DNA from 3 places in the Pseudorhodoferax sp. genome. Region 1 is predicted to be linked to each of the others. Evidence: predicted binding sites of a transcription regulator. Region 1 holds the regulator's gene; each other region holds the start of a gene.

Region 1 (6,138 bases):
GCTCCTCGCACGGCGGCAGGCGTTGCAGCGCGTCGCCGCCGCGCAGTTGCACGGCCTCGGCCACGCCGGCGCGCTCGGCGTTGCGCTGCGCGAAATCGACCATGCGGTGCGCCACGTCGCTGCCGAACACCGGCGCCGTGGGGGCGTGGCGCGCGGCCTCGGCCTCCTCGCGCAGTGCCTGCCACACGTGCGGCTGGAACGGCGCCAGTCGCTCGAAGCCGAAGCGCCGCCGCAGCCCGGGCGCCACGCCGCAGGCGATCTGCGCGGCCTCGATGGCGATCGTGCCGCTGCCGCAGCAGGGGTCGTACAGCGGGGTGCGGGCATCCCAGCCGCTGGCCGCCAGCATGGCGGCGGCCAGCGTCTCCTTCAGCGGCGCGTCGCCGGTGTCCGCGCGCCAGCCGCGCTTGAACAGCGGCTCGCCGGAGCTGTCGATGTACAGCGTCAGCCGGTCGGTCGTCAGGTGGGCGTGGATGCGCACCTGCGGGGCGCGCGTGTCCACGTCGGGCCGGCTGCCGGCGCGGTCGCGGAAGCGGTCGGCGATCGCGTCCTTGATGCGCAGCGCGGCGAAGTTCAGGCTTTTCAGGGGGCTGCGCTGCGCGGTCAGCTCGATCCTGAAGCTCTGGCGCGGGGTGAACCAGGCTTCCCAGGCGACGCCGGCGGCGACCTCGTACAGGTCCTGCTCGTGGCGGTAGCCGCCGTGCGCCAGCTCGATCAGCACGCGCTGGGCCAGCCGGCTGTACAGGTTCAGCCGCATGGCGTCGCGCCACGGCGCCGACAGCCGCACGCCGGCGCGGCGCGCCTGCACCGGGCAGCCGGCGATGCGTGCGGCCTCGTCGGCCAGCAGGGCCTCGACGCCGGCGGCGCAGGGCAGGAACAGGCGCAGGTGCTGCACGGCTAGAGCGCCTTGCGCAGGTTGGTCGGCGCGATGCGCAGCGCCTCGCGGTACTTGGCCACGGTGCGGCGCGCGCACTCGATGCCCTGTTCCTTCAGCATCTCCGAGAGCTGGCTGTCCGACAGCGGCTTCTTCGGGTCCTCGGCCGAGACGAACTGCTTGATCAGCGCCCGCACCGCCGTGCTGGAGGCATTGCCGCCGGTCTCGGTGCCCAGCGAGGAGCCGAAGAAGTACTTCAGCTCGAAGGTGCCGAACGGCGTGGCCATGTACTTGGCCGTGGTCACGCGGCTGATGGTGGACTCGTGCAGGCCCAGCTCGTCGGCGATCTCGCGCAGCACCAGCGGGCGCATGGCCAGCGCGCCGTGCGTGAAGAAGTTCTTCTGGCGCTCGACGATGGCGTTGGACACGCGCAGGATGGTGTCGAAGCGCTGCTGGATGTTCTTGATGAACCAGCGCGCCTCCTGCAGCCGCTGCTGCAGCGCGGCGGTGTCGGAGGCGTCCCGGCCGCCGCCGCGGTGCTGCTTGAGCGCGTTGGCGTAGATGTCGTGCACGCGCAGGCGCGGCATCACGTCGGGGTTGAGTTGGACCTTGAAGCGCGCCTGGGCGCCGCGCCCGACCTTGGTGACGATCACGTCCGGCACGATGACGTTGCGCTCGACGTCGACGAACTTGCGGCCCGGCTTGGGCTCCAGCCGCGTGATCAGCGCCAGCGCGGCCTTGACGCCGGCCTCGCTGTCGTCGCACAGGTGGGCCAGGCGCTTGAGGTCGCGCCGTGCCAGCAGCTCCATGCTCTGGCGGCACACGCGCAGCGCGGTGCCGCGCAGCGCGGGGTCGACCTCGTCCTCCGGCAGCACCCGGATCTGCAGCGCCAGGCATTCGCCCAGGTCGCGCGCGCCGACGCCGGCCGGCTCCAGGTTCTGCAGCAGGCGCAGCGCGACGGTGAAGCGGTGCAGCAGCTCCTCGCGCGCCTCCGGGTCCTCGGGGGCGAAGCCGGCGGCCAGCTCCTCCAGGCTGTCTTCGAGGTAGCCGTCCTCGTTCAGCGACTCGATCAGGAAGCGCAGCGCCGCCGTGTCCTCCGCGGACAGCCGCAGCGCCAGCGCCTGGCGGTGCAGGAAGTCCTGCAGCGACTCCTGGCTGCGCGCCAGCTCGGTGGCGTCGGCCTCGCCCTCCTCGCCCTGGCCGTTGCCGCGGGCCGGCGCGTCGCCGCCCCATTCGCTGTCGTCCGGCGCCAGGTCGTGCGTGCCGTCGCCGTCCCAATCGTGCTCGTCGGCCTGGCCGGTCAGCGGCGATTCGGCCTCGCCACGGGTGTCGGCCAGGCCCTCGCTGGCGTAATCCAGCCCGCTCTGGGCCGCCACCTCGGCCTCGCGGTCGTCGTCGCGCACCGGTGCGTCGGACTGCGCCAGGCCGAAATCCTCGCCCGCATGGTCGTCCATGGCCTGTTCGAGGAACGGGTTCTCGTCGAGCATCTGCTCGACCTCCTGGGACAGCTCCAGCGTGGACAGCTGCAGCAGCCGGATGGATTGCTGCAGCTGCGGCGTGAGCGCCAGGTGCTGCGAGACGCGCAGGGACAGGCTTTGCTTCATGGCGCGGCCCCGGCTACATCCTGAAGTGCTCGCCGAGGTAGACCCGGCGCACTTCCGCGTTGTCGACGATCTCGGCCGGCGTGCCCTTGGCCAGCACCCGGCCCTCGCTGATGATGTAGGCGTGGTCGCAGATGCCCAGCGTCTCGCGCACGTTGTGGTCGGTGATCAGCACGCCGATGCCGCGGCCCTTCAGGAAGCTGACGATGCGCTGGATCTCGATCACGGCGATCGGGTCGATGCCGGCGAAGGGCTCGTCCAGCAGGATGAAGCGCGGCTGCGTGGCCAGCGCGCGGGCGATCTCCACGCGCCGCCGCTCGCCGCCGGACAGCGCCAGCGCCGAGGCCTCGCGCAGGTGGTCCACCCGCAGGTCCTGCAGCAGCGCGGTCAGGCGCTGCTCGATCTCGGCGCGGCCGAACGGCTTGCCGGCCGCGTCGCGCTGCAGCTCCAGCACGGCGCGCACGTTGTCCTCGACCGACAGCTTGCGGAAGATCGAGGCCTCCTGCGGCAGGTAGGACAGGCCAAGCTGCGAGCGCCGGTGGATCGGCATCTGCTCGACCGACCGGCCGTCGATGCTGATCTGCCCGCCGTCGGCCCGTACCAGGCCCACGATCATGTAGAACGAGGTGGTCTTGCCGGCGCCGTTGGGGCCGAGCAGGCCGACGACCTCGCCCTCGTGCACGGTCAGCGACACGTCCTGCACCACCTTGCGGCTGCCGTAGGACTTCTGCAGCCGGCGGGCCTCCAGCCGGCTGCGGCCGGGGATGGCGATCGTGCTGTCCTGCGCCGGCGCCACGCTACTGCTTCTCCGTGCCCAGCCGGGTGCTGGGCCTGAGCGTGGCGGGCGGCTGGGCCGGCGGCTGCGGGCTGCTGGCCGAGGGCTGCGGCGACAGCATGGCGCGCACGCGGCCGGAGGGGTCCTTGGCACCGGGCCGGGCGGCATCGACCGTGAACACCTCGGTCACGTTGTTGTAGACGATCACGTCGCCGGTCACCTCGTCCTGCAGCTTGTCCTTGGCCAGCCGGCGCATGATGGCGCGGCGCGTGAAGGTGACCTTGTCGGCCCGGCCGTCGTAGTGGATGACCTCGCCCTCGCCTTCGATGAACTCGTCCAGCCCTTCGCGCTTTTGCCGGTAGAACGCGCGCTGGCCGGGCGCGGCCGTAATCGTGCCGAACTGGTAGCCTTGCGCGTCCTTCCAGACTTCCACGCGCTCGCCGCGCGCCAGGATCGTGCCCTTGGTCACGACCACGCGGCCGGTGAACACGTTGACCTGCTTCAGGTCGTCGTAGCGCATGGCGTCGGCCTCGACGTTCATGGGCTTGTCGCGGTCGGCCCGTTCGGCCTGGGCCAGGCCGGCGGCCAGCGCGAGGACGGCGGCGGCGATGAGGGGGCGGTGGAGGATGGTCATCAAAGGCACGATTCTTGCTCAGCCATTGTAGCGGTCACGCATGGTGGCAGAAACGACAGGGCCCGCGTCAGCGGGCCCATTGTGCAGTGCAATAAGTCGCAGGTCCACGCCTTATGTTCGCGGTTTGCCGCGCAGGTCGGCCAGCAGCACGTCGGTGATCTGCAGCGCGCGGTCCATGGACTTGGCCGTCTCGCCGTCGATGTAGTAGCGCCCCTGGACGCCCAGGGCCGGCACGCCGGCGAGCTTGTAGGCGTCCTGCAGCTGGGTCGCCTTGCGCACCTTGGTGCTCACGTTGAACGAGTTGTAGGTCTCCACGAACTTGGCCTGGTCCAGGCCCTGCTTGACGGCCCAGGCGATCACCGCGTCGTCCGTGTTCAGGCGCTGCCGCTCGACGTGGATCGCGTGGAAGGCCTTGGCGTGCAGGGTGTCGAGCTGGCCCAGCGCCTCCAGCGCGTAATAAAGCTTCTGCAGCGGCACGAAATCGCTGCGGAAGGCCACCGGCGCACGGCGGAAGGCCACGTCGGGCGGCAGCCGCTTGACCCAGGCCTCCAGCTGCGGCTCGAACAGGTTGCAGTGCGGGCAGGCATACCAGAAGAACTCGACCACCTCGATCTTGCCCGCGGGCGCTTCGGTGGGCGCGGGCTTTTCGAGCACCAGGTAGTCGGTGCCGGCCTTGGGCCGGCCCTGCGCCAGCACGGCCGGGGCCTGCACCAGGCCGAGGGCGGCGGACGCGGCCAAGCCGGCTTTCGAGAACTCACGACGTTTCATTGGTTTCACTCCTTGGGGCGGTTCTGAGCGGCGACGGATGCAAAAAGTTTCAGCGCTGCACGCGCACCAGCGCGGCTTCGGAGCCCGCGCCTTCCAGCCGGGACTTGGTGCGCTCGGCCTCGTCGCGCGAGCGGTACGGACCCATGCGCACGCGGTAGACGGTGCGGCCGGCCTGTTCGCGCTCGGTCACGCGGGCTTCCAGGCCCTGCATGGCGAGGCGGGCGCGCTGCGCCTCGGCGTCGTCCGGGCTGCGGAAGGCGCCGGCCTGCACGAAATAGTCGAACGGATCGGGCGCGGCCGTGGCCGGCGCCACGGTGGGCGTGGGGCCGGCGGCGCGGGAGCGGGCGCGCGCCAGGTCGCCGAGCGGATCGGCCGATGGCGCCGGCGCCGGGCGTGCGGCCGGGGCGGGCGCCGGGCTCGGCAGCGCGACGGCCGGCGGCGCGACGGGGGCCACGGGGGCGGCAGGTGCGACGGGCGCCGTGGGCGCTGCGGGTGCCGGCCGCGCGGAACCGCGGCTTTGCAGCGGGGCGTTCGGATCCCAGTTCTGGTTGCGCCGGCTCTCGGCATCGTCGTCGGCCGTGCGGGACGACGGCGCCTTGCCGGTCATGAACGGCACCGGCACCTTGGTCACGTAGATGGCCAGCGCCAGCGCCGCCACCAGGCCCACGACCACGCCGCCGATGAAGCCGATCACGGTGCCGCCCCAGGCGGTGCCGCGCGGACTGCCCGCGCCGGACCGGGCGGCCGGCGCCCGCTTGCGTTGTTGCGCTTGTGTCATGGCTTCGGCTTCACATCTTCTCGGGCGCGCTGACGCCCAGCAGGGCCAGGCCGTTGCGCAGCACCTGGGCCGTGGCGGCCACCAGCGCCACGCGCGCGGTGCGCACGGCCGGATCGTCGACCAGGATGCGCTCGGCATCGTAGTAGCTGTGGTAGCTGGCGGCCAGCTCGCGCAGGTAGAACGTCACGTCGTGCGGCGCGAACTCGGCCGCTGCGCCGGCCAGCACGTCCGGGTAGCGCGCCAGCAGCAGCATCAGCGCCTCGGCCTGCGGGCCCTGCAGCGCCGCCAGGTCGGCCTCGGCCAGCGTGGCCGCGTCGCCACCCCAGGCCGCCAGCACCGAGCAGATGCGCGCATGCGCGTACTGCACGTAGTACACCGGGTTGTCGTTGCTGCGGGCGATCGCCAGGTCCACGTCGAACACGTACTCGGTGTCGGGCTTGCGCGAGAGCAGGAAGAAGCGCACCGCGTCCTTGCTGGTCCATTCGATCAGGTCGCGCAGCGTCACGTAGCTGCCGGCGCGCTTGGAGATCTTGACCTCCTGGCCGCCGCGCATCACCCGCACCATGGTGTGCAGCACGTAGTCGGGGTAGCCCGGCGGGATGCCGACGTCCGCCGCCTGCAGCCCGGCGCGCACGCGCGCGATGGTGCCGTGGTGGTCCGTGCCCTGGATGTTGACGACTTTGCCGAAGCCGCGTTCCCACTTGGTGATGT
Region 2 (6,138 bases), 240 kb from region 1:
TTGTGGGCGAACCCGTAGGTCAGGTCTCCCGGCACGGTGGCCGCCGCGGCGGCCTGCGCGGTCGGCGTCTGCAGCCAGCCGTAGCCGGCCCACGGCGCCTGCGCGATGCCGGCGGCGACCTGGGACCAGATCGACAGCCGGTCGCCCGTGTGCGCCAGCGATGCGGCACCGCGGCCACCGCCGAGCAACAGGGCATCGGCCACCACCGGCTGCACGGCCGTGGCCAGCGCGAAGCCGGCGACCCAGGCCAGCACGGCCGCGCGCCGCAGCCGCGGGAACTGCGGCGCCTTCCACCCCAGGAACACCGCCGCCACCAGCACGCCGACCATGCCCGAGCGCGACTGCGTCAGCACCAGCACCAGGGTCAGGAAGCCGATGGCCAGCGCCAGCACGGCACGGCCGACGCGGCGCCATTCGAACAGCATCAGCAGCGCCGCCATGCCCGTCAGCAGCAGGGTGGCGAGCTGGTTCGGCTGCCCCAGGTTGCCCATGGCCCGGTCGCCCGGATCGCCCTGCACCACGTACATGCCCAGAGGACCGGTCAGCGCCAGCCACTGGAGCAGGCCGATCGCGGCCGAGGCGATCGCGGCGAACGCAACGGCCGCCGCGAAGCCAACCAGCACGCGCTCGCGCACGGCCGGCGCCGGATGCCGCACCCAGGCCATGCCGACGGCGAGCGCGGCCGCCAGGGCGGCCAGGTACAGGCTCGCCATCAGGGCGTCGCCGGCGAACAGGCCGATGCCCAGCACCCACCACAGCCAGGCCGACGCGGCGGCAGCCAGCGGCCAGCACGCGATGGCCGGGCAGGCGGGCAGCGCGCCACGGTCCAGCAGGCGGCTGGCCACCAGCAGCAGCAGGCCGGCGCAGGCCAGCGCCTCCGAGTGGAAGTTCACCCAGGGGCGGTAGTGGTCGTAGCCCAGCCAGGACAGGCCGAACAACAACAGGCCGAGGTACAGGGTTCTGGAAGAGGCCATCAAAAAAAGCGACCGAAGTCGCTTTCTTTGGGATCCCAGCCTATCTGGGCCGGGAGGACCGATCCATATCGATCAAGGCGTTGTTGACCCTCAGTCCGGAACGCGGCAGGAACCGGGCAGGAATTTGGCCTGAACCGGCGTACCCGTTTTTCCGGGGCCGCAGATCCACGTGTTCACGGCCTGGCCGAACGCGGGCTGGGTGCACGTGGAGAACGACGTCGCAGCGTTGCTGCACGGAGCCAAGCGGATCGTGCCATCGGCGCCCGTGGCAATGCCTGTCGTCGTCACGACGACGTTCACGCCACCGCCTGCGCCAGTGCCCGAAGCGGTTGTCTCCACCTTGTCGACATAGCGGGTGCCCGAGCCGGAGCTCACTTCGCAGCCCCACTGGTTCGCATCGACCGTCGTCGTCCCGGAAACGCCGGACTGAATGGTCTCCGTGATGCTGGTGCGGCACGCCGACCCGGCCAGGATCGCCTCGGAGATCTTGGCCCGCGCCGTGTAGTCCTGGTACGCCGGCAGCGCCACCGCCGCCAGGATGCCGATGATCGCCACCACGATCATCAGTTCGATCAAGGTAAAGCCCTGCTGCATGGATCGCTTCATTCGCGCACTCCCCGGTTCGTTGTCAGAAAAAGATGTAGATCGCTTCAGCAGTTTGCATGCCACCCGGATACGGCCTGCGATGCCGGGCCGCAGCGGTCGTTTGTCACACCCACGTGCTCAGTGGGGACTTTTTTGCCGCGCGGCAGTGACATTTTTGTCATTCGCCGGCGCAGGGCGATCCCGCATTGACGGCGGGCGGCGGCGCCGTGACGATGCGGCCGCCTTCCGAACCTGCCGCCATGACCACCGACCCCAGTTCCCCGGCCGCCGCGCCCGCGGTTCCGCCGGCCGCGCCGCCCTCGCTCGCGCTCGGCACGCTGCGCCTGGCCTCGCCGTTCGGCTGGCTGGCGCGCGGCTGGCGCGACCTGTGGGCGGCCTGGCCGCAGTCGCTGTTCTTCGGCGCCTGCTTCTGGGCCATGGCGGTGGTGCTGCGGCTGGTGTTCCGCGGCAGCCCGGAATGGACCATGACCATGGTCTCGGGCTGCTTCCTGGTCGGGCCGTTCCTGGCGATGGGGCTGTACGACATCAGCCGGCGCCGCGGCGCCGGGCTGCCGCAGGACCTCGCGGCCTCGCTGACCTGCTGGGACCGCCACCTGCCCAGCATGGGCATGCTGGTGCTGGTGCTGATGGTGCTGGAGCTGCTGTGGGGCCGGGCCTCGCTGGTGGTGTTCGCGGTGTTCTTCTACACCGGCATGCCGACCACGGCCGGCGTGCTGCAGGCCGTGTTCAACCCGCACAACTGGCAGTTCGTGGCGGTCTACGCGCTGGTCGGCGGCATCTTCGCGGCGCTGGTCTATTCGACCTGCGCGGTCTCGATCCCGATGATCATGGACCGCGGCCTCGACGCGATCACGGCCGGGCTGCGCAGCTTCCAGCTGGTGCTGTCGCGGCCCGGCGTGATGCTGCTGTGGGGCCTGCTGATCGTGGCGCTGACGCTGGCCGCGCTGGCGCTGCCCTGGGCCGCGGGCGTGCTGGTGGTCGTGCCCTGGCTGGGCCATGCGACCTGGCACGGCTACCGGCAGGTGATGCCGCCGGCCGCGGACGCGGCGCTGGCGTAGACTGCGCGCCCGCCCCGCCCGGGGCGGCGCCCGGCCCCGCATGAACACGCCACCGCCCAAGCCCCCCGCCCCGCCCGCGGTCCGCCGCATCCCCCGGTCCGAAGCGGCCGCGGCCGCGGCCTCGCCTTCGCCCGACGGCCTGGTGCGCCTAAACAAGCGCATGGCCGACCTTGGCCTGTGCTCGCGCCGCGAGGCCGACGACTGGATCGACCGAGGCTGGGTGCGGGTGAACGGCCAGCCGGCCACGACCGGGCAGAAGGTGGCGGGCGGCGACCGCATCACGGTGGAACGCGCCGCCCAGGGCGCGCAGGCGCGGCAGGTCACGATCCTGCTGCACAAGCCGGTGGGCTACGTCAGCGGCCAGGCCGAGGACGGGCACCTGCCCGCCGTCACGCTGGTCAGCGCGCGCAGCCGCTGGGCCGAGGACCGCGCGCCGCTGCAGTTCGCGCCGGCGCAACTGCGCGGACTGGCCCCGGCCGGGCGACTGGACATCGACTCCGTGGGCCTGCTGGTGCTGACGCAGGACGGCCGCGTCGCCCGCCAGCTGATCGGCGAGGACGCGCAGGTCGAGAAGGAATACCTGGTGCGCGTGCAGTACGGCGCCGTGGCGCAGGACGTGCGGGCGGCGTTCCCGGCCGAGGGGCTGGCGCGGCTGCGGCACGGCCTGGCGCTGGACGGCCGGCCGCTGAAGCCGGCCCGGGTGGAATGGGAGAACGCCGAGCAGCTGCGCTTCGTGCTGACGGAGGGGCGCAAGCGCCAGATCCGCCGCATGTGCGAGCTGGTCGGCCTGCGCGTGGTCGGCCTGAAGCGCATCCGCATGGGCCGCGTGCTGCTAGGCCGGCTGCCGCCGGGGCAGTGGCGCTACCTGGCGCCGGGGGAGCGGTTCTGAACGGACGCGCCCAGCGGCCCCGGCGATAGCCAGCCGGCGCCCGCGAGGAACTCGCGGGCGGCCCGGCTTGGCCTTGCGTCTTCAGTCGTCGCTCAGGACGGCCTGGTAGATCAGCGCGCCGATCACCGCGCCGACGATGGGCGCGACCCAGAACAGCCACAGCTGGCCGGTCGCGGCGGTGCTGGCGAACAGCGCCGGGCCGGTGCTGCGGGCCGGGTTGACCGAGGTGTTGGACACCGGGATCGACACCAGGTGGATCAGCGTCAGGCACAGGCCAATCGAGATGCCGGCGAAGCCGCCCTGCGCGCGCTTGGCGGTACTGCCCAGGATCACCAGCAGAAAGATGGCGGTCATCACGACCTCGCAGACCAGCACGGCGGTCATGCCGTAGTGGCCGGGCGAGAGCTCGCCGAAGCCGTTGCTGGCGAAGCCGCCGACCTCGAAGCCGGGCTTGCCGCTGGCGATCAGGTACAGCACGCCGGCCGCGGCGATGGCGCCGAGCACCTGGGCGATCACGTAGCCGGGCAGCTCGGCCCAGCGGAAGCGCCCGCCCACGGCCAGGCCGACGGAGACGGCCGGGTTGAAGTGCCCGCCCGAGATCGGGCCGAAGGCGTAGGCGCCGGTCAGCACCGTCAGGCCGAACGCCAGGGACACGCCCAGCAGGCCGATGCCGACCTGCGGGAACGCCGCCGCCAGCACGGCGCTGCCGCAGCCGCCGAAGGTGAGCCAGAACGTGCCCAGGAACTCGGCCGTCCATTTCTTGATGCTGCTATCCATGTGTGTGCGCTTTCTTGTCGAGGAAACGGGAAAGGAGAAGGCGCCCGTCGGCGCCCTGGGCTGGCATTGTCGGCACGCGCACACCCGAAAACGTAACAGCAGCCCCCCGAGTTTGTAACAATTTGGTGCAGTGCCGCATTCGCGGCCCGCGCGCCCACGGCTTGAAGACGCGTGCGGCCGCCCATAATTGCGCCCCTGCCGCTCCGGCATGGCGCCGGGGCACCCATCTCCCACCAAGACGACGATGACCAAGCAAACCCTGTCCTTCCAGGCCGAGGTGGCGCAGCTGCTGCACCTCGTCACGCATGCGCTGTACTCCAACCCCGAGATCTTCCTGCGCGAACTGATCTCCAACGCCTCGGACGCCTGCGACAAGCTGCGCTTCGAGGCGCTGAACGACGCCAAGCTCTACGAGGACGCGCCCAACCTGGAGGTGCGCGTCTCCTTCGACAAGGCCGCCAAGACCCTGACGATCGCCGACAACGGCATCGGCCTGTCGGAGCAGGAGGCGATCGCCAACCTGGGCACCATCGCCAAGAGCGGCACCAAGGAGTTCATGGCCCGGCTGTCGGGCGACCAGAAGGTCGACGCGCAGCTGATCGGCCAGTTCGGCGTGGGCTTCTACTCCGGCTTCATCGTGGCCGACAAGATCACCGTGGAATCGCGCCGCGCCGGCCTGCCGCCCGAGCAGGGCGTGCGCTGGGTGTCCGGTGGCACCGGCGACTTCGAGGTCGAGGCCATCACGCGCGCGGCGCGCGGCACCAGCGTGACGCTGCACCTGCGGCCCGACGCCGAGGAATACCTGAGCACCTGGAAGCTCAAGTCCATCATCGCCAAGTACTCCGACCACATCTCGCTGCCGATCCTGATGCGCAAGGAGGAGTGGAAGGAAGGCGAGGACAACAAGGGCGGCGAGATGGTCCTCACCGACGAGTGGGAGACCGTCAACAAGGCCACGGCGCTGTGGTCGCGGCCCAAGAAGGACGTCACGCCCGAACAGTACGACGAGTTCTACAAGCAGATCAGCCACGACCACGAGGCGCCGCTGGCCCACAGCCACAACCGCGTGGAGGGCAGCACCGAGTACACGCAGCTGCTGTACATCCCGGCCAAGGCGCCGTACGACCTGTGGAACCGCGACAAGAAGGGCGGGCTGAAGCTGTACGTCAAGCGCGTGTTCATCATGGACGACGCCGAGGCGCTGCTGCCGACCTACCTGCGCTTCGTGAAGGGCGTGGTCGATTCGTCGGACCTGCCGCTAAACGTCAGCCGCGAGCTGCTGCAGGAAAGCCGCGACGTGCGCGCGATCCGCGACGGCAACACGCGCCGCGTGCTGTCGATGCTGGAGGACCTGGCCAAGAAGCAGAAGACCGCGCCCGAGAGCGCCGAGGGCAAGATCGACGTGGGCTCGGGCGATGCCGTGCCGGCGCCGGAGCCGACCGAGGGCGTGACCGACGTGGAGGACAAGAACGCCCCCACGCCGGCGGCCGAGGCCGCCGCGCAGTACGCCGACGAGTCCGACAAGTTCGCACGCTTCTGGGCCGAGTTCGGCGCGGTGCTGAAGGAGGGCCTGGGCGAGGACTTCGCGAACCGCGAGCGCATCGCCAAGCTGCTGCGCTACGCCAGCACCACCAGCGACGCCGTGAACGTCTCGCTGGCCGACTACAAGAGCCGCATGAAGGAAGGCCAGGAAGCCATCTACTACATCACGGCCGACACGCTGGCCGCGGCCAAGAACAGCCCGCAGCTCGAGGTCTTCAAGAAGAAGGGCATCGAGGTGCTGCTGATGACGGACCGGGTGGACGAGTGGGCGCTGTCGTACCTGCACGAGTTC
Region 3 (6,138 bases), 160 kb from region 1:
CACGCGGTGCAGTGGAACCCGCGCGCCAGGAACTGGCGCTGGGAGGTCAACCTGATCGGCAGCAAGCAGATCAACGCCTGGTGCATGCCGGGCGGCAAGATCGCCTTCTACACCGGCATCCTGGACCAGCTGAAGCTGACCGACGACGAGGCCGCCGCCGTGATGGGCCACGAGATCGCGCACGCGCTGCGCGAGCATGCGCGCGAGCGCGCCGGCAAGAATGCCGCCACCAACCTGGGCGCCAACGTGCTGTCCGAGCTGTTCGGCCTCGGGGCGCTGGGCCGTACCGTGATGGGCGGCGGCGTGCAGCTGCTGTCGCTGAGCTATTCGCGCTCGGACGAGACCGAGGCCGACCTCGTCGGCCTGGAGCTGGCCGCGCGCGCCGGCTACGACCCGCGCGCCGCCGTCACGCTGTGGCAGAAGATGAACGCCGCCAACAGGGGCGCGCCGCCGCAGTGGTTCAGCACCCACCCGGCCGGCCAGACGCGCATCGCCGAGATCGAGCGCAATCTGCCCAAGGTCATGCCGCTGTACGAGCGGGCGCGCAGCGGCGGCTGAAGCACCGCGCCGCCGCCCCGCGGCGGTGGCGCTTCACGCCTGCGGCCGGCCGTTGCGCGCCGGCACCGCCAGCCCCAGTCGGCGCGCCAGCCGCACGAGGTTGGCCCGGTCCAGGCCGAGCGTGCGCGCCGCGGCGGCCCAGTTGCCGCCGTGGGCGGCCAGGGCTTCGCCGATGGCCTGGCGCTCGAAGGCGGCGACGCGCTCGCGCAGCGGCGGGGCCGGTGGGAGGGCGGGCGCGGACCGCGCGGCCGGCACCGGCGTCGCCGCCGCGGCGGCCGGCGCCAGGCCCAGGTCGTCCGCCGCCAGCGTCAGCACGCGCGGGCGCTGCGCATGGCGGGCGAGCGCCCGCAGCGCCGCGCGCGCCAGCACGTGCTCCAGTTCGCGCACGTTGCCGGGCCAGGCGTGGCCCAGCAGCGCCTGCTGGGCCTCGGCATCGAGGCGCAGGTTGCCCAGGCCGAGCGCGGCGCGCTGCTCCTCCAGGAAGGCGCCGGCCAGCAGCAGCACGTCGCGCCCGCGCTCGCGCAGCGGCGGTACGTGCAGCGGGTAGGCGACCAGGCGGTGGTACAGGTCGGCGCGGAAGCGCCCGGCGCGCACCTCGGCCGCCAGGTCGCGGTTGGTCGCCGCGATCAGCCGCACGTCCACGCGGTGCTCGCGGTCCGAGCCCAGGCGCTGCAGCTGGCCGTTCTGCAGCACGCGCAGCAGCTTGGCCTGTACCGCCAGCGGCAGTTCGCCGACCTCGTCGAGGAACAGCGTGCCGCCGTCGGCCAGCTCGAACTTGCCCTGGCGCTCGGCTACGGCGCCCGAGAAGGCGCCGCGCACGTGGCCGAACAGCTCGCTCTCGACCAGCGCGTCGGGCAGCGCCGCGCAGTTCAGGCTGACCAGCGGCCGGCCGGCGCGCGGCGAGGCCGCGTGCAGCGCCTGCGTCACCAGTTCCTTGCCGGTGCCGGTCTCGCCGCTGACGAGCACCGTCAGCGCGCTGGGGCCGACCAGCGCGATCTCGCGCAGCAGCGCGCGGTGCGCGGCGCTGCGGCCGGCCAGCCGGCGCGCGCGGCCCTGGCCGGCGGCGCGGCGGTATTGCTCGGCGCGGCGGTGCTCGTCCTCGGCGCGCAGCGCCAGGTCGTCCATGCGCTCGGCCGCGGCCACCGTGGCGGCGGCCAGGTCGGCCAGGCTCTGCAGCGCCGCCATGTCGACGGCGTCGAAGCGCGACAGCGCCAGCGCGTCCAGCGTCAGCAGGCCCCAGGGCCGCTCCTGCACCCGCAGCGCGCAGCCCATGCAGTCGTGCACCGGCAGGTGGCCGTGCACGTGCTCGACCAGGCCGTCGTAGGGGTCGGGCAGGCCGCAGTCGGGCGCGAAGCGCAGCGGGCCACCGGCGGCCAGCAGCGTCGCCAGGCGCGGGTGCCGGTCCACGCGGAAGCGCCGGCCCAGCGTGTCCGGCGCCAGGCCGTCCACGGCCAGCGGCACGAGTTCGTCGCCTTCCAGCCGCAGCAGCGCCGCGGCGTCGGCCGGCAGCAGCTGGCGCACCGCGTCCAGCAGCCGCCGGTAGCGTTCGGACGGCGGGATCTGGCGCGCCAGGTCGGCCACCAGCGGCAGCATCGCGGCGAGCAGGGCCTGGGGTGTCATGCGGACTCCGAAAAGGTCGATCCGACCTGGATGCGAAGCAGGTCATTCTGACCCATGGCGCGGCAATCGCTTGTCCTGCAACGGATTTCTCCCTGGCACGGACCCTGCCTCGTGGCCCGCTTCACCGTTCCACCCGAAAGAAGCATGCTGACCCCTGCGCAACGCGACATCGTCAAGAGCACCGTGCCCCTGCTGGAAACCGGCGGCGAGGCGCTGACCACCCACTTCTACGGCCTGCTGTTCCGCGACCACCCCGAGGTGCGCCCGCTGTTCAACCAGGCCCACCAGGCCAGCGGCGACCAGCCGCGCGCGCTGGCCCACGGGGTGCTGATGTACGCGCGGCACATCGACGAGCTGCAGGCGCTCGGCCCGCTGGTGCAGCAGATCGTGCAGAAGCACGCGGCGCTGCAGGTGCTGCCCGAGCACTACCCGCTGGTCGGCGACAGCCTGCTGCGCGCAATCCGCGAGGTGCTGGGGCCTGAGATCGCCACCGACGCCGTGATCGACGCCTGGGCCGCCGCCTACGGCATGCTGGCCGACCTGCTGATCGGCGCGGAGGCCGCGGTCTACGACCAGAAGGCCGCGGCGCCCGGCGGCTGGCGCGGCGCGCGGCCGTTCCGCGTGGCGCGCAAGCAGCGCGAGAGCGCCGAGATCACCTCGTTCTACCTGGAGCCGGTGGACCGCGGCCCGCTGCTGGACTTCGAGCCGGGGCAGTACCTGGGCCTGCGCCTGGTCGTGGACGGGCAGGAGATCCGCCGCAACTACTCGCTGTCGGCCGCGCCCAACGGCCACTACTACCGCATCAGCGTCAAGCGCGCCGAGGGCGGCGTGGCCTCCAACCACCTGCACGACGTGGTGCAGGTGGGCGACGTGCTCGAGGTGTTCCCGCCGGCCGGCGACTTCCGGCTGGCCGACAGCCACCGGCCGATCGCGCTGATCAGCGGCGGCGTCGGCATCACGCCCACGCTGGCGATGCTGGACGCGGTGCTGGCCTCGCCCGGCGACCGGCCGGTCTACTTCATCCACTGCGCGCGCAACGCCGAGGTGCACGCCTTCCGCGCGGACGTGGACGCGCTGGCCGCGCGGCATGCGCGGCTGCGGGTCTTCTACTGCTACGAGCAGCACGACGAGGACGAGGGCGACGGCGCGCCGCACGCCATCGGCCGCATCGACCGCGAGCGCCTGGCCGCCTGGCTGCCCGCCGACCGCGACCTGGACGCCTACTTCCTCGGCCCCAAGCCCTTCATGGCCCAGGTGCGGCGCGACCTGCGCGCGCTGGGCGTGCCGGACGCCCAGGCGCGCTACGAGTTCTTCGGGCCGGCCGCGGCGCTGGAGTGAGCGGCGGGGGCGGCCGGTGGATCCGGCGGGCGCGCGCCCGCCGCGCCGGCTAGCGGTACAGCGCCAGCACCCCGATGCGCCGGTCGATGTTGCCCCGCATGCGCTTGAACGCCGGGCTGCCCACCTCGCCGTAGCGGCGCTCGAACACGGCCTGCGGCAGGAACTCGGGCAGGTCGCGCAGCGGCGGCAGCAGGTCCTGCTCGGTCAGGCCCGCGGCCAGGCGCTGCTGCAGCCGGCCCTGGTCCGCCGCCACGGCCAGCGCGCCGAAGCGCGCGCCGGCGCGGTCGGCCGCGAGATCGGCGAAGGAAAAGCCGCCGCCGTCCTGGCCGGCGTCTTCCTGCGCCTTGTACGGGCCGACGGCGTCGGCCAGCGGCGTGCCGGCCACGGCGGCCAGCGCCGCCGAGACGGCGAAGTGCTGGGCCAGGTCGCTGCGGCCGGCCAGGTGCACGTTGCGCGGCAGCGGGGCCGGCGCATCGGCCAGCGCCGGCACGATCGCCGCCAGGCCCTTGCCGTTGACGTGGAAGGCCAGCGCCAGCAGCGCGGCGCGCTGCTCCGCGGCGCGCGCGGCGGCGTTGCCGGCGGCGCGGCGGCCGGCCAGCTCCAGCAGCGGCTGCAGCAGCGCGGGCAGCGGCTGTCCCGGCGCGGCCGCCTGTGCCGCCGCTGCTTGCAGGTGCTCCTGGTAGACGCGCAGGCGGGCGGTCTCCTCCGGGCCGGCCTGCGCGGCCTTCAGCGCGGCCGGCGCGCCGTCGTTCCAGGCGTAGGCGATGCGCAGCGCGTCGGGCGTGATCTGCACCTGGGCGATGGAATCCAGCGCCTCGGCGCCGGGCTGGCGCTGCAGCCAGCCCAGGCCGCGCGCCAGCAGCCAGTCGGCCACCGGCTGCGGCAGCGCCAGCCGGCCCAGGCGCATGTCCTGCACCTGCGGCAGGTCGCCGGCCTGCACCAGCTGCGCCTGCACGTTCAGCCAGGGGCCGAACGGGTTGCTGGGCAGCGGCAGGCTCAGCCGCAGCCGGGCGCGGCCGGGCTGCAGCTCGGCGCGCGCCTGGCCCTTGGCCGCGTGCGCGGCCAGGTGGGGCAGCAGCAGGTCCAGGTCCTCCTGCGTCAGCGTGATGGTGCGCAGCACGCCGGGCGGGGCGCGGCGCGGATCGCTGCGCGCGGCCAGCTGCCTGGCGCGGGCGGCCTCGGCGGGCGTGGCGGCGGCGCGCGCGACGGCCGGCGCCTCGTCGCTGCAGTACCAGGCCAGCGCCAGCAGGCCCGCCACGCCCAGCGGCAGGACGACGGCGGCCGCCAGCAGCAGCGCGGCGAGGCTCTTGGCAAGGAAACGCATCGCGGCATGCTACGGCATGGCCCTGGCACGGCTTTCGCATGACAATCCGCGGCCCCACCCGCTGCCGGAGAACCCGCTTGGACCTGCCCGCCCACCAGCTCATGATGACCGTGCTCATGACGCCGGACACCGCCAACTTCGCTGGCAACGTGCACGGCGGCACCATCCTCAAGCTGCTCGACCAGGTGGCCTACGCCTGCGCGGCGCGCTATTCGGGCTGCTACGTGGTCACGCTGTCGGTGGACGAGGTGATGTTCCGCGAGCCGATCAAGGTCGGCGAGCTGGTGACCTTCCTGGCCTCGGTCAACTACACCGGCCGCTCCTCGATGGAGATCGGCATCAAGGTCATCGCCGAGGACATCCGCACCCAGGCCTCGCGCCACGTGAACAGCTGCTTCTTCACGATGGTGGCGGTGGACGAGGAGCGCAAGCCGGTGCCCGTGGCGCCGCTGCGCCCGTTCTCGCCCGACGAGCGGCGCCGCCACGCCCAGGCGCAGGCGCGCAAGCAGCTGCGCCACGAGCTGGCCCAGCGCTCCGCGGAGATCCGCGCGCAGGCCGACAAGGTTTGAGTCGAACACGTCCCTTCACGCCCATGCTTGTCGATGCGAACCGCAAGCTCCTGCAACCGTTCGGGCTGCGAGAAAGGACGGTCCAACGCCTGCGCCCAGTGCCCACGCACGGGCTGCATGGACTGGCCCAAGGGACGGCGCTCGGGCGACCCGAGTCGGTCCGAGGCATCAAGAACAAGGCGTTGTGAACGGATCCCCCACACCCGCTCGAGGCCCCCGATGAGCGTCCGCGTGCATCGCCATCGCCGTGTCCGGGCCGGGGCACGCCTCCCGTTCGGGCGTTGCCGTGATTGCCTTGGCACCGGCCAGGGCCAGGGCGGCGCCCTGCGCCTGCGGCCCGTCGCCCTCCGTCGTGGGCGCGATCGATCCATCCACCGCTTCTGATCGGCGCGGCTGCTGCTGCGGTACGCTGCGGCCCCGTCACGACTTCCCTTCCGACCGCAGCCATGAACTCGTTCAGCCTCGAAGCCCCCGACACCCTGTTTGGCCTGCGCATTCCCATCGCCCAGGCCTTCGGCCTGCGCGGCGTGCGCATCGGCGACGACCAGGCCACCGTGCTGATGCCCGCCGATCCGCGCTACACCAACAGCCGCGGCGACGTGCACGGCGGCGCCTACGCGGTGCTGATGGACGCCGTGCTGTCCTGCGCCGCGCGTGCGCACGCCCCGAGCCGCTACGGCGTGATCACCGTGGACCTGGTGCTGCACTACGTGGCCGGCACGCGCGGCG

The links. The regulator sigma-54, encoded in region 1, starts transcription at its own class of promoters, with help from an activator protein. The targets are predictions, from matches to a motif close to TGGCANGNAANCTGCTTT.
Region 2: QM782_RS06405 (pilin) is a predicted target of sigma-54. The motif match lies at 1,625-1,642, and genes of this name have one in related genera.
Region 3: hmpA (NO-inducible flavohemoprotein) is a predicted target of sigma-54. The motif match lies at 2,272-2,289, and genes of this name have one in related genera.

Annotation. Positions count from the first base shown of each region.
Region 1 is NZ_JASGJZ010000001.1:1,597,287-1,603,424, reverse strand. Features, by position in the region: gene QM782_RS07485 (THUMP domain-containing class I SAM-dependent RNA methyltransferase) at 1-892, opposite strand, end outside; gene QM782_RS07480 (RNA polymerase factor sigma-54) at 895-2,475, opposite strand; gene lptB (LPS export ABC transporter ATP-binding protein) at 2,489-3,268, opposite strand; gene lptA (lipopolysaccharide transport periplasmic protein LptA) at 3,270-3,881, opposite strand; gene QM782_RS07465 (thiol:disulfide interchange protein DsbA/DsbL) at 3,993-4,649, opposite strand; gene QM782_RS07460 (SPOR domain-containing protein) at 4,699-5,427, opposite strand; gene argS (arginine--tRNA ligase) at 5,438-6,138, opposite strand, start outside.
Region 2 is NZ_JASGJZ010000001.1:1,358,985-1,365,122, forward strand. Features, by position in the region: gene QM782_RS06400 (Wzy polymerase domain-containing protein) at 1-974, opposite strand, end outside; gene QM782_RS06405 (pilin) at 1,065-1,580, opposite strand; gene QM782_RS06410 (DUF2189 domain-containing protein) at 1,820-2,638, shown strand; gene QM782_RS06415 (pseudouridine synthase) at 2,679-3,527, shown strand; gene aqpZ (aquaporin Z) at 3,609-4,304, opposite strand; gene htpG (molecular chaperone HtpG) at 4,549-6,138, shown strand, end outside.
Region 3 is NZ_JASGJZ010000001.1:1,438,738-1,444,875, reverse strand. Features, by position in the region: gene QM782_RS06775 (M48 family metallopeptidase) at 1-558, shown strand, start outside; gene norR (nitric oxide reductase transcriptional regulator NorR) at 592-2,178, opposite strand; gene hmpA (NO-inducible flavohemoprotein) at 2,323-3,516, shown strand; gene QM782_RS06760 (hypothetical protein) at 3,566-4,840, opposite strand; gene QM782_RS06755 (acyl-CoA thioesterase) at 4,918-5,409, shown strand; gene QM782_RS06750 (PaaI family thioesterase) at 5,856-6,138, shown strand, end outside.